3 regions of the Nocardioides ureilyticus genome follow, and region 1 is predicted to be linked to each of the others. Evidence: predicted binding sites of a transcription regulator. Region 1 holds the regulator's gene; each other region holds the start of a gene.
The links. The regulator HrcA, encoded in region 1, represses chaperone genes, less so after heat shock. The targets are predictions, from matches to a motif close to TTGGCACTCGNNNNNNNCGAGTGCCAA.
Positions count from the first base shown of each region.

Region 2: the regulator HrcA is predicted to act here: its motif matches at 1,499-1,525, upstream of groES (co-chaperone GroES).
Region 3: the regulator HrcA is predicted to act here: its motif matches at 2,051-2,077, upstream of groL (chaperonin GroEL).

Region 1 covers NZ_JBNCOG010000050.1:8,273-12,479, reverse strand. Annotated here, with positions in the region: gene ACSMHG_RS18555 (MBL fold metallo-hydrolase) at 1-473, opposite strand, end outside; gene ACSMHG_RS18550 (hypothetical protein) at 502-1,221, opposite strand; gene hrcA (heat-inducible transcriptional repressor HrcA) at 1,390-2,424, shown strand; gene dnaJ (molecular chaperone DnaJ) at 2,513-3,682, shown strand; gene ACSMHG_RS18535 (16S rRNA (uracil(1498)-N(3))-methyltransferase) at 3,689-4,207, shown strand, end outside.
Region 2 covers NZ_JBNCOG010000031.1:22,727-26,933, forward strand. Annotated here, with positions in the region: gene ACSMHG_RS15610 (MBL fold metallo-hydrolase) at 1-195, shown strand, start outside; gene ACSMHG_RS15615 (class I SAM-dependent methyltransferase) at 297-1,472, opposite strand; gene groES (co-chaperone GroES) at 1,696-1,992, shown strand; gene groL (chaperonin GroEL) at 2,084-3,709, shown strand; gene ACSMHG_RS15630 (GNAT family N-acetyltransferase) at 3,933-4,207, shown strand, end outside.
Region 3 covers NZ_JBNCOG010000026.1:26,997-31,203, forward strand. Annotated here, with positions in the region: gene ACSMHG_RS14440 (RNA polymerase sigma factor) at 1-199, opposite strand, end outside; gene groL (chaperonin GroEL) at 296-1,924, opposite strand; gene ACSMHG_RS14450 (ATP-grasp domain-containing protein) at 2,118-2,972, opposite strand; gene ACSMHG_RS14455 (NUDIX hydrolase) at 2,976-3,503, opposite strand; gene ACSMHG_RS14460 (hypothetical protein) at 3,500-4,207, opposite strand, start outside.

The DNA of each region.
Region 1 (4,207 bases):
CCGCGGCCCGGGTGGAGCAGCTCGAGCGCGCGGTCGCCGAGGTCGAGCACCCGCGCGGAGGAGAAGGTCTGGTCGGGCAGCACCACCCGGGTGGCCAGCACGTCGGCCCGGTGCGGGTCGGCCCGGTCGTCGGCGTACCGCTGCTGCGCGGCGTCCGCGCCCTCCGCCAGCTCCCGGCGGGCGTCCTCGTGGGCGTGGACCGGCACGGCGGGCCACGCCTCGCGGAAGGCCTCGTTGCCGAAGGTGTGGTCGACGTGCCAGTGCGTGTTCACCACGGCGACCACGTCCCCCGTGGCGCCGGCCGCGCTGCCCGCGAGCCGGCGGACCTCGTCGACCAGCGCACGGCCGGCCCGGGTGGAGCCGTGGGTGTCGACGACGGCCAGGCCGCGCTCGCCGCCGACGACGGTCACGTTGACGTCGAACCACGGCAGCCGCGCGAGCCACACGCGGTCAGCGATCTCGGTGAAGGTCACCCGGCCACCCTAGGAGGGTGGCGGACGCTCAGGCGTGGAGCTGTCGCCGCAGCATGTCGCCGAGCTCCGCGGTGGTGCGCGCAGCGCGCGGGAAGCCGAGGACCGCCCGCTCGGCGCCCTCCGGCGTCACCCACTGCAGCTCCACCCCGCTGGGCCGGAGGTCGGCGAGGGCGACCCCGAGGACGTCGGCGACCCGGGTGCCGGTCATCGTGGCCACGCCGAGGCGCAGCTCGGCCTGGTGGTGGTGGTTGGCGTGCTCGACCGACCGCTGCAGGAAGCCGCGGTTGAGCTGGTGCTCGGGGGAGAGGAAGTCACGGACGGGCACCCGCAGGTGTGCGTCGTCGCCGATGCGCGAGAGCGTCACCACCTCGGGGACCAGGGCGACGACCTCGCAGGGCTCGCCGCAGCACTCGCACTCCTCGCGGCCGCGTACGACGAGGGGGCCGGCGAGCGTGAGCACCGCCTCGCGGTCGGGCGAGCCCGCCCGGCCGAGCCCGCTCGTGACCTCGACCAGGCCGCGCCCGCCGTCGGCGGCGGCGCCGGCCAGCCTGGCCCCGGGTGCGCAGGAGAAGACCGGCTCGCCCGACCGGTCCTGCAGTCCGGTGGTCTCGGCCTCCGGCCCCTCGAGGGCGTGGGGGACCCCGTCCACCGCGAGCGTCACCGATCGCGGGCAGGCCAGGATGCTCCGCGCGGCCGCGGCCAGGCCGCGGTGGTCGCGCCGGGTGGTGTCGTGGCGGAGGAGGGTCACGCGAGGGTCCTCTCGTGCGGAGCGGTGAAGATTAGGTATGCCTAACCTTAGACACACTTCGGTCGCCGGCCAAGCCCCGGGTCCGGCACGCGAGACCGGCGGCGGCTCCGGACGCGCGCTACAGTTGGCACTCCGTCGGGACGAGTGCCAGAGGCGTCAGGAGGCGACGTGCAGGAGGACCGCAGGCTCGCCGTGCTGCGGGCCATCGTGGAGGACTACGTGGCGACCGAGGAGCCGGTCGGCTCCAAGGCCCTCGTCGAGCGCCACGGGCTCGGCGTCTCCCCGGCCACCGTCCGCAACGACATGGCCGTCCTCGAGGACGAGGGCTACATCACCCAGCCGCACACCAGTGCCGGACGGGTGCCGACCGACAAGGGCTACCGGCTCTTCGTCGACCGGTTGAGCACGGTCAAGCCGATGACGTCCGCCGAGCGGCGCGCGATCTCCTCGTTCCTCGACGGTGCCGTCGACCTCGACGACGTCGTGTCGCGCTCGGTGCGGTTGCTCTCCCAGCTGACCCGACAGGTCGCCGTCGTGCAGTACCCAACCCTCTCGCGGTCGACGGTGCGCCACGTCGAGCTCGTCGCCCTGGCGCCGAACCGCCTGCTCGTGGTCCTGATCCTCAGCACCGGCCGGGTGGAGCAGCGCCTGGTCGACCTGCCGGTCGAGGTCTCCGAGGACGCCCTGGCCGAGCTCCGGTCGCGGATCAACCGTGCGGCGACGGGCGAGGTGATCGCCGACGCCGTCACCCGGCTCCGCGAGGCCGTCCCCGAGGTGCCGGACGCGGGCGCCGACCAGGACCAGGGGGTCACCCGGGCGGTCGTCGACACGCTCGCCGAGGCCATGGTCGACCACCGCTCCGACGAGCGGATCGCCGTCGGCGGCGCCGCGAACCTCGCCCGCTACGGCGACTCGTTCGACTCCGCCGTACGCCCGCTGCTCGAGGCGCTGGAGGAGCACGTCGTGCTGCTCAAGCTCCTCGGCGAGGCGACCGACGGCGGGGCGGTCACCGTGCGGATCGGCGCCGAGGGGCCTTATGAGCAGCTGGCCTCCACGAGCGTGGTCGCCACCGGCTACGGCCCCCGCGACGAGGCCCTCGCCACGCTCGGCATCGTCGGCCCGACCCGCATGGACTACCCGGGCACGATGTCCGCGGTGCGCGCGGTCGCCCGCTACGTCTCCCGGATCCTCGACGAGGGCTGACCGCCCCACACCGTCGGCCACACCGTCAGCCACACCGTCAGCCACACCCGCCAGCCACACGCCCCGCCAGTACCGAAGGACAGCCACGTTGAGCCAGGACCTGTACGACCTCCTCGGTGTCGACCGCGACGCGGACGCCGACGCCCTCAAGAAGGCCTACCGCCGGCTCGCTCGCCAGTACCACCCCGACGTCAACCCCGAGCCCGAGGCGCAGGACCGGTTCAAGGAGGTCACCCGCGCCTACGAGGTGCTGTCCGACCCGCAGAAGCGCGCGGCGTACGACCGCGGCGGTGACCCGTTCGCTGGTGGCGCCGCGGGCTTCGGCCAGGGGGCGGGCTTCTCGTTCACCGACATCATGGACGCCTTCTTCGGCGGCCAGCCCGGCGCCGCGGGCGGCCGCGGCCCGCGCTCGCGCGTGCGCCGCGGGCAGGACGCGCTGATCCGGCTCGAGGTGGAGCTCGCCGAGGCCGCCTTCGGGATCACCCGCGAGATCAAGGTCGACACCGCCGTGCAGTGCACCGCCTGCGGTGGCGACGGTGCCGCGCCGGGCAGCCACCCGGTGCCCTGCGAGACCTGCCGGGGGCAGGGCGAGGTCGCGCAGGTCCAGCGGTCGTTCCTCGGGGAGATCCGCACGCTGCGGCCGTGCGCGGCCTGCCGCGGCTTCGGCTCGATCATCCCGGAGCCGTGCCGTGAGTGCTCCGGCGACGGACGGGTCCGTTCGCGGCGCAACCTGACCGTCAAGATCCCCGCCGGTGTGGACACGGGCACTCGCGTCCAGCTCCCCGAGCAGGGCGAGGTCGGGCCGGGAGGCGGGCCGGCCGGGGACCTGTACGTCGAGATCCACGTCGCACAGCACCCGGTCTTCGTCCGCAACGGCGACGACCTGCACTGCACGGTCACGGTGCCGATGACGGCCGCCGCGCTCGGCACGTCGCTGACCCTGCCGACGCTCGAGGCCGACGTCGAGCAGGGTGGCGAGTCCGGGGTCGAGACGGAGTTCGAGCTGGACATCCCGGCGGGGACGCAGTCCGGCACCGAGCGGGTCCTCCGCGGCCGGGGAGTCCCAGGCCTCCGGGGCGGCCGGGGCGACCTGGTGGTCACGGTCGCCGTGGAGACCCCGCAGCGGCTCGATGCCCGCCAGGAGGAGCTGCTGCGCGAGCTGGCCGCGATCCGCGGCGAGGAGACGCCGACCGGTCAGGTGAAGCCGGGTGCCAAGTCGGTGTTCGGCCGCCTCCGCGACGCCTTCAACACGCACTGACGACCGATGTCCCTGCCGGTCCACGTCGTCCCGTCGCTCGCCGGCGTCGGGGTCGGCGCGGTCGTGGCCGTGGAGGGTGACGAGGCGCACCACGCGGTCGCGGTGCGACGGTTGCGGGTGGGTGAGCCCCTCGTGCTCACCGACGGTGCCGGCACGGCGGTGACCGGTGAGGTCGCGGCCACGGGCAAGCGGACCCTCGACGTGCGCGTCGCCGACGTACGCCGCGAGGACGCGCCGCCGGAGCCGTCGATCACGGTCGTCCAGGCGCTGCCCAAGGGCGACCGCGGGGAGCTCGCGGTCGAGGTGCTGACCGAGGTCGGCGTCGGTCGGATCGTGCCGTGGGCGGCGGCGCGGTCGGTCGCGGTGTGGAAGGGCGAGCGGGCGGCCAAGTCGCACGCGAAGTGGTCGGCCACCGCCCGTGAGGCGGCCAAGCAGGCCCGCCGGTCGTGGTTCCCCGAGGTGGCCCCGCTGACGTCGACGGCCGAGGTCGTCGAGCTCCTGGCCGGGGCGAGCCTGGCTGTGGTG
Region 2 (4,207 bases), on a different contig from region 1:
GACCTCGGGTGCGTCTTCACCGGTGACACCCTCTTCCAAGGCGGCCCCGGCGCGACCGGGCGCTCCTACAGCGACCGGCCGACGCTCGAGGCCTCGATCCGGGCCAAGCTCTTCGCGCTTCCCGACGACACGGTGGTGCACACCGGGCACGGTGACGACACGACCATCGGCGCCGAGAAGGCCGCCCTCGGCTGAGCCGCGGCGTTCGCGCGACCGCTGCACGACGTACCGGGCCGGGCCGGGGTCCACCGAGAGGGGACCTCGGTCCTGCTCCGGTGCGTAGGCGGCCGATCCGGTCAGAGCGGCCGGACCAGCAGCGCGGTGCCGGCGCCGGCGACGCGGGTGAGGACCAGCGTCGCCTCCTCCTGGCCGGTGAGCGCGAGGCGCTTGCGCAGCTGCTCGGGGACGACCTCGACGCCCCGCTTCTTGATGGTGAGCGGGCCGACGCCCCGCTCACGCAGCGCCGCACGCAGCGCCTTCTCCCGGTACGGCAGCTCCTCGAGCACCTCGTAGCCCCGGGCGAACGGCGAAGGCCGCGCCTCGTCGCTGGTGACGTAGGCGATGTGCTCGTCGACGAGGCCGCCGGTCACCGCCGCGGCCACCGCGGTCACCAGGCCGGCGCGCACCACCGCGCCGTCGGGCTCGTAGAGGTAGCGCCCCACGGCACGCACCGCCACGCCGGCCTCGCCGAGGGGCGGCGCGTCCTCGTCGGTCAGCGTGACCAGCCCGCCGTCGCGGATCACGGTGGCGCGCCGGGCCGTCGTCGCGAGGCCGCCGGACCACAGGGCGGCCTCCTTGACCTCGCCGCGGTCGCTCACCCACTCCGCCTCGACACCCGGCGGCACCAGGTCGTGGGGGATCCCCGGTGCCACCTTGACGCAGGCGTCGCGCCGCAGCAGCCGCTCGACGAAGGCCCACGGTGGCGTCCAGTCCTCGACGTCGAAGGTGCGGCCCCGACCGGTGCGCCGCGCGGGGTCGGCGAAGGCGACGTCGAAGGGTGCCGGGTCGACGGTCGTGGCGTCGGCGACCATGACCGCGCCCGGCAGGTCGAGCGCGGCCAGGTTCGCCTCGGCGACGGCGACCCGGACCGGGTCGAGGTCGACGCCGGCGCAGGTCAGGCCGGCGCGGGCCGCGGCGAGGAGATCCCCGCCGATGCCGCACCCCAGGTCGATGACCGTCCGGGCGTCGTACGCCGCGAGCCGGGCGGCGCGGTGGGTGGCGACAGGCAGGCGGGTGGCCTGCTCGAGCCCGTCGGCGGTGAAGTACATCCGCGCCGCGAGGTCGCCGAACTTGGTGGCGGCGTGCCGACGCAGGCGGGCCTGGGTCAACGCGGCGGCGACGTGCTCGGCCGACGCGTCGCGACGCAGCGCGCCCTGGACGGCGAGCGGGTCGCCGTCGGCGACCTCCTCGGCGCGGGCCAGCAGCGCCTGGCCGGGCTCGGTGAGCAACCACCGGAAGGCGTCGAGTTCCACCCGAGGATCCTGTCAGGCCGGCCTCTCTGGCACTCCTCCGTGGTGAGTGCTAGTTTCTGTTCTGGCACTCTCCTCCCGAGTGTGCCAGCGCTTGCGAACCGTGTGCGACCCCCGCGACGGCGTGCCCGGGCCCGCAGGCACCAGACGTGCACCACCCGCTTGTTCAACCCAGCCTGTTCAACCCAAGCCTGTTCAACTGAGTGTGAAAGTGGAGGTCGACATCGTGTCGGTCAACATCAAGCCCCTCGAGGACCGCATCGTCGTCAAGCCCCTCGACGCGGAGCAGACCACGGCCTCGGGCCTGGTCATCCCGGACACCGCCAAGGAGAAGCCGCAGGAGGGCGAGGTCGTGGCCGTCGGCCCCGGCCGCTTCAACGACGACGGTGACGAGCGCGTCCCCATGGACATCTCCGTGGGCGACAAGGTCATCTACAGCAAGTACGGCGGCACCGAGGTCAAGTACTCCGGCGAGGAGTTCCTGATCCTCTCCGCCCGCGACGTGCTGGCCATCGTTTCCTGATCTCCCCGGGTCGTGTGCCTGACGACGTGCTCCCGCGCGTCCGACGGCACACGACCCGGTCCTCTTTCCGCACCACCCTGCTAGGAGAGTCATGCCCAAGATCCTGGAGTTCGACGAGTCCGCCCGTCGCGCGCTCGAGCGCGGCGTCGACGCGCTCGCCAACGCCGTCAAGGTGACGCTCGGCCCCAAGGGCCGCTACGTCGTCCTCGACAAGAAGTGGGGCGCCCCGACCATCACCAACGACGGTGTCACCGTCGCGCGTGAGATCGAGCTGGACGACCCGTTCGAGAACCTCGGTGCGCAGCTGACCAAGGAGGTCGCCACCAAGACCAACGACATCGCGGGTGACGGCACCACCACCGCCACCGTCCTGGCCCAGGCGATGGTCCACGAGGGTCTCAAGGCGGTCGCCGCCGGCGCGAACCCGATGGGCCTCAAGCGCGGCATGGACGCCGCCGCGGAGGCGGTCGGCAACGCGCTGCGCGACGCCGCCCGCGAGGTCGAGACCCGCGAGGACATGGCGTCGGTCGCCACGATCTCCTCGCGCGACAGCCACATCGGCGACCTGCTCGCGCAGGCCTTCGACAAGGTCGGCAAGGACGGTGTCATCACCGTCGAGGAGTCCAACACCATGGGCACCGAGCTCGACTTCACCGAGGGCATGCAGTTCGACAAGGGCTACATCAGCCAGTACTTCGTCACCGACCCCGAGCGGATGGAGGCCGTCCTCGACGACCCCTACATCCTGCTGCACCAGGGCAAGATCTCGGCCGTCGCCGAGCTGCTCCCGCTGCTGGAGAAGGTCATCCAGTCCGGCAAGCCGCTGTTCATCCTCGCCGAGGACGTGGAGGGCGAGGCCCTCTCGACCCTGGTGGTGAACAAGATCCGCGGCACGTTCAACGCCGTCGCGGTCAAGGCCCCGGCCTTCGGCGACCGCCGCAAGGCGATGATGCAGGACATCGCGACCCTCACCGGCGGCCAGGTCGTCGCCCCCGAGGTCGGTCTCAAGCTCGACCAGGTCGGCCTCGAGGTGCTCGGGCAGGCCCGCCGCGTCGTGGTCACCAAGGACGAGACCACGATCGTCGACGGCGCCGGTGACGCCGCCGAGGTCGAGGGCCGCGTCAACCAGATCAAGGCCGAGATCGAGAACACCGACTCCGACTGGGATCGCGAGAAGCTCCAGGAGCGCCTCGCGAAGCTCGCCGGCGGTGTCTGCGTGATCAAGGTCGGCGCCGCCACCGAGGTGGAGCTGAAGGAGAAGAAGCACCGCATCGAGGACGCCGTCTCCGCGACGCGTGCCGCGATCGAGGAGGGCATCGTGCCCGGCGGTGGTTCGGCCCTCATCCACGCCGTCTCCGTCCTGGAGGACAACCTCGGCCTCACCGGCGACGAGGCGGTCGGCGTCCGCGTCGTCCGCAAGTCCGCCGACGAGCCGCTGCGCTGGATCGCGGAGAACGGCGGCGAGAACGGCTACGTCGTGACCACCAAGGTCCGCGAGCTCGGCGTCGGCAACGGCTACAACGCGGCCACCGGCGAGTACGGCGACCTGGTCGCCCAGGGCGTCCTGGACCCGGTCAAGGTCACCCGCTCGGCGCTCGTCAACGCCACCTCGATCGCCGCGATGCTGCTGACGACCGAGACGCTGGTCGTCGAGAAGCCCGAGGAGGAGGACGAGTCCGCGGCCGCCGCCGGCCACGGGCACGGCCACGGCCACTGAGTGACCAGCCCGGTCCGAGGAACGAGGACCGGGCGTGTGGTCACGAAGGTCGAGCGAGCGCGGGCCTGAGCCCGCGAAGGCCCGACTGCGTGTCGAGACCCGGCGCCGGTCCCCGTACGGGGGCCGGCGCCGTCGGCGTACCCGGGGCTTTCCACGCGGATGTTGACGCCCCCGAAACACCACCGACCCGGACGGGCAACCCGGGTCGCCGAGACTTCGGGGCATGTGGTGGCGACTGCGGACGACCCTTCCCGACCGACCCGGCTCGCTGGCGATGCTGGCGGACCACTGCGGCCGGGCGGGGGTCAACATCCTGGCGATGCAGATCTTCCCGGGGGTGGACGGCGTGACCGACGAGCTCGTGCTCCGGACGCCCGAGGGCTGGGGCCCGGCCGAGGTGCGGCACCTGGTGGAGGGCGCGGGGGGCCGCTCGGTCGTCGTCGCGCCGTGCACGGAGGAGGCGCTGGCCGACCAGCCCACGCGCTACGTCCAGGCCGC
Region 3 (4,207 bases), on a different contig from region 1:
CGTGGCGCGCCACGCCGTACGCCCACGGCAGCGGGTCCGGCGGCAGCTCGTCGACCCGTCGCCAGCAGACGAGCAGCGTCTCGGAGAGGACGTCGTCGGCCGTGGCCGCGTCGGTCCGCCGGGCGAGGTAGCGCCGCAGCGGGTCGACCAGACCGGGCGCCAGCGCCTCGAACCTGGTCCGGCGGCTCTCGGCATCCACGGTCCCAGCCTCGCACGGCCGCCGTGCCCGGGAACGGCAGCAGGGCCCCGCCGGAGCGGGGCCCTGCTGGTGGTGCGGGTCAGGAGTCGGCAGGACTCAGAAGTCCATGCCGCCCATGCCGCCGGACGGGTCGCCACCCATGGGGGCGGCCTTCTCCGGCTTGTCGGCCACGACGGCCTCGGTGGTGAGGAACAGCGCGGCGATCGACGCGGCGTTCTGCAGCGCCGAGCGGGTCACCTTGGCCGGGTCGATGATGCCCTCGGCGAGCATGTCGACGTACTCGCCGGTGGCCGCGTTGAGGCCGTGACCGGCCTCCAGGTTGCGGACCTTCTCCGCCACGACGCCGCCCTCGAGACCGGCGTTGATCGCGATCTGCTTGAGCGGGGCCTCGGTGGCGAAGCGGACGATGTTGGCGCCGACGGCCTCGTCGCCCGACAGGTCCAGCTTGTCGAACGCGGTGGCCGCGGCCTGCACCAGGGCCACGCCGCCGCCGGCGACGATGCCCTCCTCGACGGCCGCCTTCGCGTTGCGGACGGCGTCCTCGATGCGGTGCTTGCGCTCCTTGAGCTCGACCTCGGTGGCCGCGCCGACCTTGATCACCGCGACGCCGCCGGCCAGCTTGGCCAGGCGCTCCTGCAGCTTCTCGCGGTCGTAGTCGGAGTCCGACTTCTCGATCTCGGCGCGGATCTGGTTGACCCGACCGGCGATCTGGTCGGCGTCGCCCGAGCCCTCGACGATGGTGGTCTCGTCCTTGGTGATGACGACCTTGCGGGCCTGGCCGAGCAGCTCGATGCCGGCGTTCTCCAGCTTCAGGCCGACCTCCTCGGAGATGACCTGGCCGCCGGTCAGGATCGCGATGTCCTGCAGCATGGCCTTGCGGCGGTCACCGAAGCCCGGCGCCTTGACCGCGACGGACTTGAAGGTGCCGCGGATCTTGTTCACGACCAGGGTCGAGAGCGCCTCGCCGTCGACGTCCTCGGCGAGGATGACGAGCGGCTTGCCGGACTGCATGACCTTCTCGAGCAGCGGCAGCAGGTCCTTGACGTTCGAGACCTTGGAGTTGGCGATGAGGATGTAGGGGTCCTCGAGGACCGTCTCCATCCGCTCGGGGTCGGTGACGAAGTACGCCGAGATGTAGCCCTTGTCGAAGCGCATGCCCTCGGTGAGCTCGAGGTCGAGCCCGAAGGTGTTCGACTCCTCGACGGTGATGACGCCTTCCTTGCCGACCTTGTCCATCGCCTCGGCGATGATCTCGCCGACGGTGGTGTCAGCGGCGGAGATCGAGGCCGTGGAGGCGATCTGCTCCTTGGTCTCGACGTCCTTGGCCATGTTCAGCAGCTGCTCGGAGACGGCCTCGACAGCCGCCTCGATGCCGCGCTTGAGACCCATCGGGTTCGCGCCGGCCGCCACGTTGCGCAGACCCTCGCGCACCATCGCCTGGGCCAGGACGGTCGCCGTCGTCGTGCCGTCACCGGCGACGTCGTCGGTCTTCTTGGCGACCTCCTTGACCAGCTCGGCGCCGATCTTCTCGTAGGGGTCCTCGAGCTCGATCTCCTTGGCGATGCTCACACCATCGTTGGTGATGGTGGGCGCGCCCCACTTCTTCTCGAGGACGACGTTGCGGCCCTTCGGACCGAGCGTGACCTTGACGGCGTCGGCGAGCGTGTTCATGCCACGCTCGAGGCCGCGCCGGGCCTCCTCGTTGAAAGCAATCAGCTTGGGCATTCCTGCGATTCCTCACGCTGGAAGTTGCGGATCCGGCTCGATGGGCTGCCCGCGACGGACGGTCCTGCAGACCCGGCGAACCCTTTCTCGCCGGCGCGAACGAACCTCAGCTGACACCGCTCCGGTTTGTCACTCTCATGGTAAGAGTGCCAATGCCATGTTTAGCACTCGCACCCGTCGAGTGCAAGACGCCTCACAGCCGGTCGAGCTCCGCGACGACCAGGTCGGCGAAACGCCCCGCGAGCCCGGGGACGACGTCGAGGTAGAGCCCCGGCTCGATCAGCTCGAGCTCGCTGACCACCCACGCGCCGGCCAGCTCCACCAGGTCCACCCGCGCGTACGACGGAGCCGCACCGAGCCGCGCGGCCGCGGCTGCGACCGCCGCCCGGGCGACCTCGGCGCGGGCCGGGTCGAGCGGGGCCGGCGCCGCGTGGCCGCCGTACAGCTCGTGGACCCGGATCTCCCCGCCGGCCGGGCGCTTGTCCACCTGGCTGACCGGCACGCCGCCGAGCACGTGCACCGAGCTCTCCCCCGCCGTCCGCACCGACTCCACCAGCGGCTGCGCCACCCAGGGACCGGCGACCAGGCCCTCCAGCCGCGGGTCGTCGACCCGGTCGGCGACGACGACCCCGACCCCGCCGGCACCGGTCCGCGGCTTCACGACCACGGTCCCCCAGCGCTCGAGGGCGGCGGCCAGCGTGGGCACCAGCACCGGGTCCTCGACCAGCGAGGTCGGCACGGTCGCGACGCCGCCCAGGTCGAGCAGGTAGGCCTTGTCGGCGTTCCACGCGAAGGCGTCGGCCCCGTTGAGCAGCCGGGTCGACCGCTCGACCGAGCGCGCCCACGCCAGGAACTCAGCACAACGGCGGTGGTAGTCCCAGGTCGAGCGCACCGCGACCAGGTCGGCGGAGGCCCAGTCCACGGCCGGGTCGTCCCAGACCGCCCAGCGCGCCTCGACGCCCCGCTCGGCCAGCGCGGCGAGGAGCAGCTCGCCGCCGGCCTCACCGTCCGGGAGCAGGCAGAAGGTGGCCAGCAGTACCCGGGTCATCCGCTAGCACCAGCGGCCGACGAGCGCCGCACCAAGGCTGATGCCGTCGCAGATCTCGCCAGACTCGACCATCGAGCGGAAGCGGTGCCGGTCGACCCACCTGACCTCGTCGACCTCACCATCGGTGCCTGGATCGCCGGGGTCGTCGTCGTGGGCAACTGTCCCCGCGACGATCGCGACCGCCCCGGCGAGGAGCCCCGTGTCGGGATAGACGGAACCGATCGACCGACTGCCCTCCAGGACGAGACCGGTCTCCTCGAAGAGCTCGCGTGCCGCCGCCACGAGCGGGTCGCCACCATCCGAGTGGTCGGCGAACCCGCGTGGCAGCTCCCAACAGCGCCTCCCGATCGCGGGCCGGTACTGGCTCACGAGCAGCACTTCGTCGTCGCGCTCGGCGAGCACGACCGCTCCGGGCAAGGCGTTGCCGACCACGACCCGGTGCAGCTCCAGGCCGGTGGGCCCAGTCGCGCGCTCGACCCGGATCGGCGGCTCGGTCGTCCCCCACACGGTCACCCAGCCATCGCCGCTCACGTCGTCACCTGCATTAAGCCGCGGAGCCGGCCGACCCGCGCCGACCGCAGCCGCTCCAGGTCCGCCCACGGGACGGTCGAGAAGAACGCTGCTGCAGCCACGGTCATCGTGACGATTCGATCGCGCGCGCCCACCACGTCCGCGACAGCGATGTAGAGGGCGAGCAAGAGGACCACGGTGAGACGGACCCCAGCCCAGACCATGACCCGGGGACGGGGGGTCGGTTGCGCGACGACGGTTGACATCGCGTAGGTCAGGTCGGCCAGCGTCCGCCGGTCCGGTCGGTCGCGCCACGCTTGTCGAGCCGCGCGGGCCCGGTGAGCGCCCGCCTCGTAGACGGAGGTCGGCATCGCAGCCAGGTCGTCGAGCAGGCTTCCCCTCACAGCGAGGGTGGCCGGCGGCTTCCGGTGCAACGGCTGCGCGCCGGGGACGGGCCGCCTCTTCTGCGAGCCCGGCCCTCGTTCGCCACCGGCATGCGCACCAGCATCGATGCCACTGAACGAGAGCCACGACGCGTGGTTGGTGCGAGCCACCATCTGCAGGTAGGGCTCGTTCCACCACGCCCGCAGGGCGGTGGCCTGCTCGGGCGTGATCACCCCGTGCTCGGCCCGCGCGACAAGACCGTCCCACACCGCGGAGCGCGACAGACCATCCACCGGCACCGGATCCATCGACGGCTCCCGGTGAGCGCCGAGCACCGACGC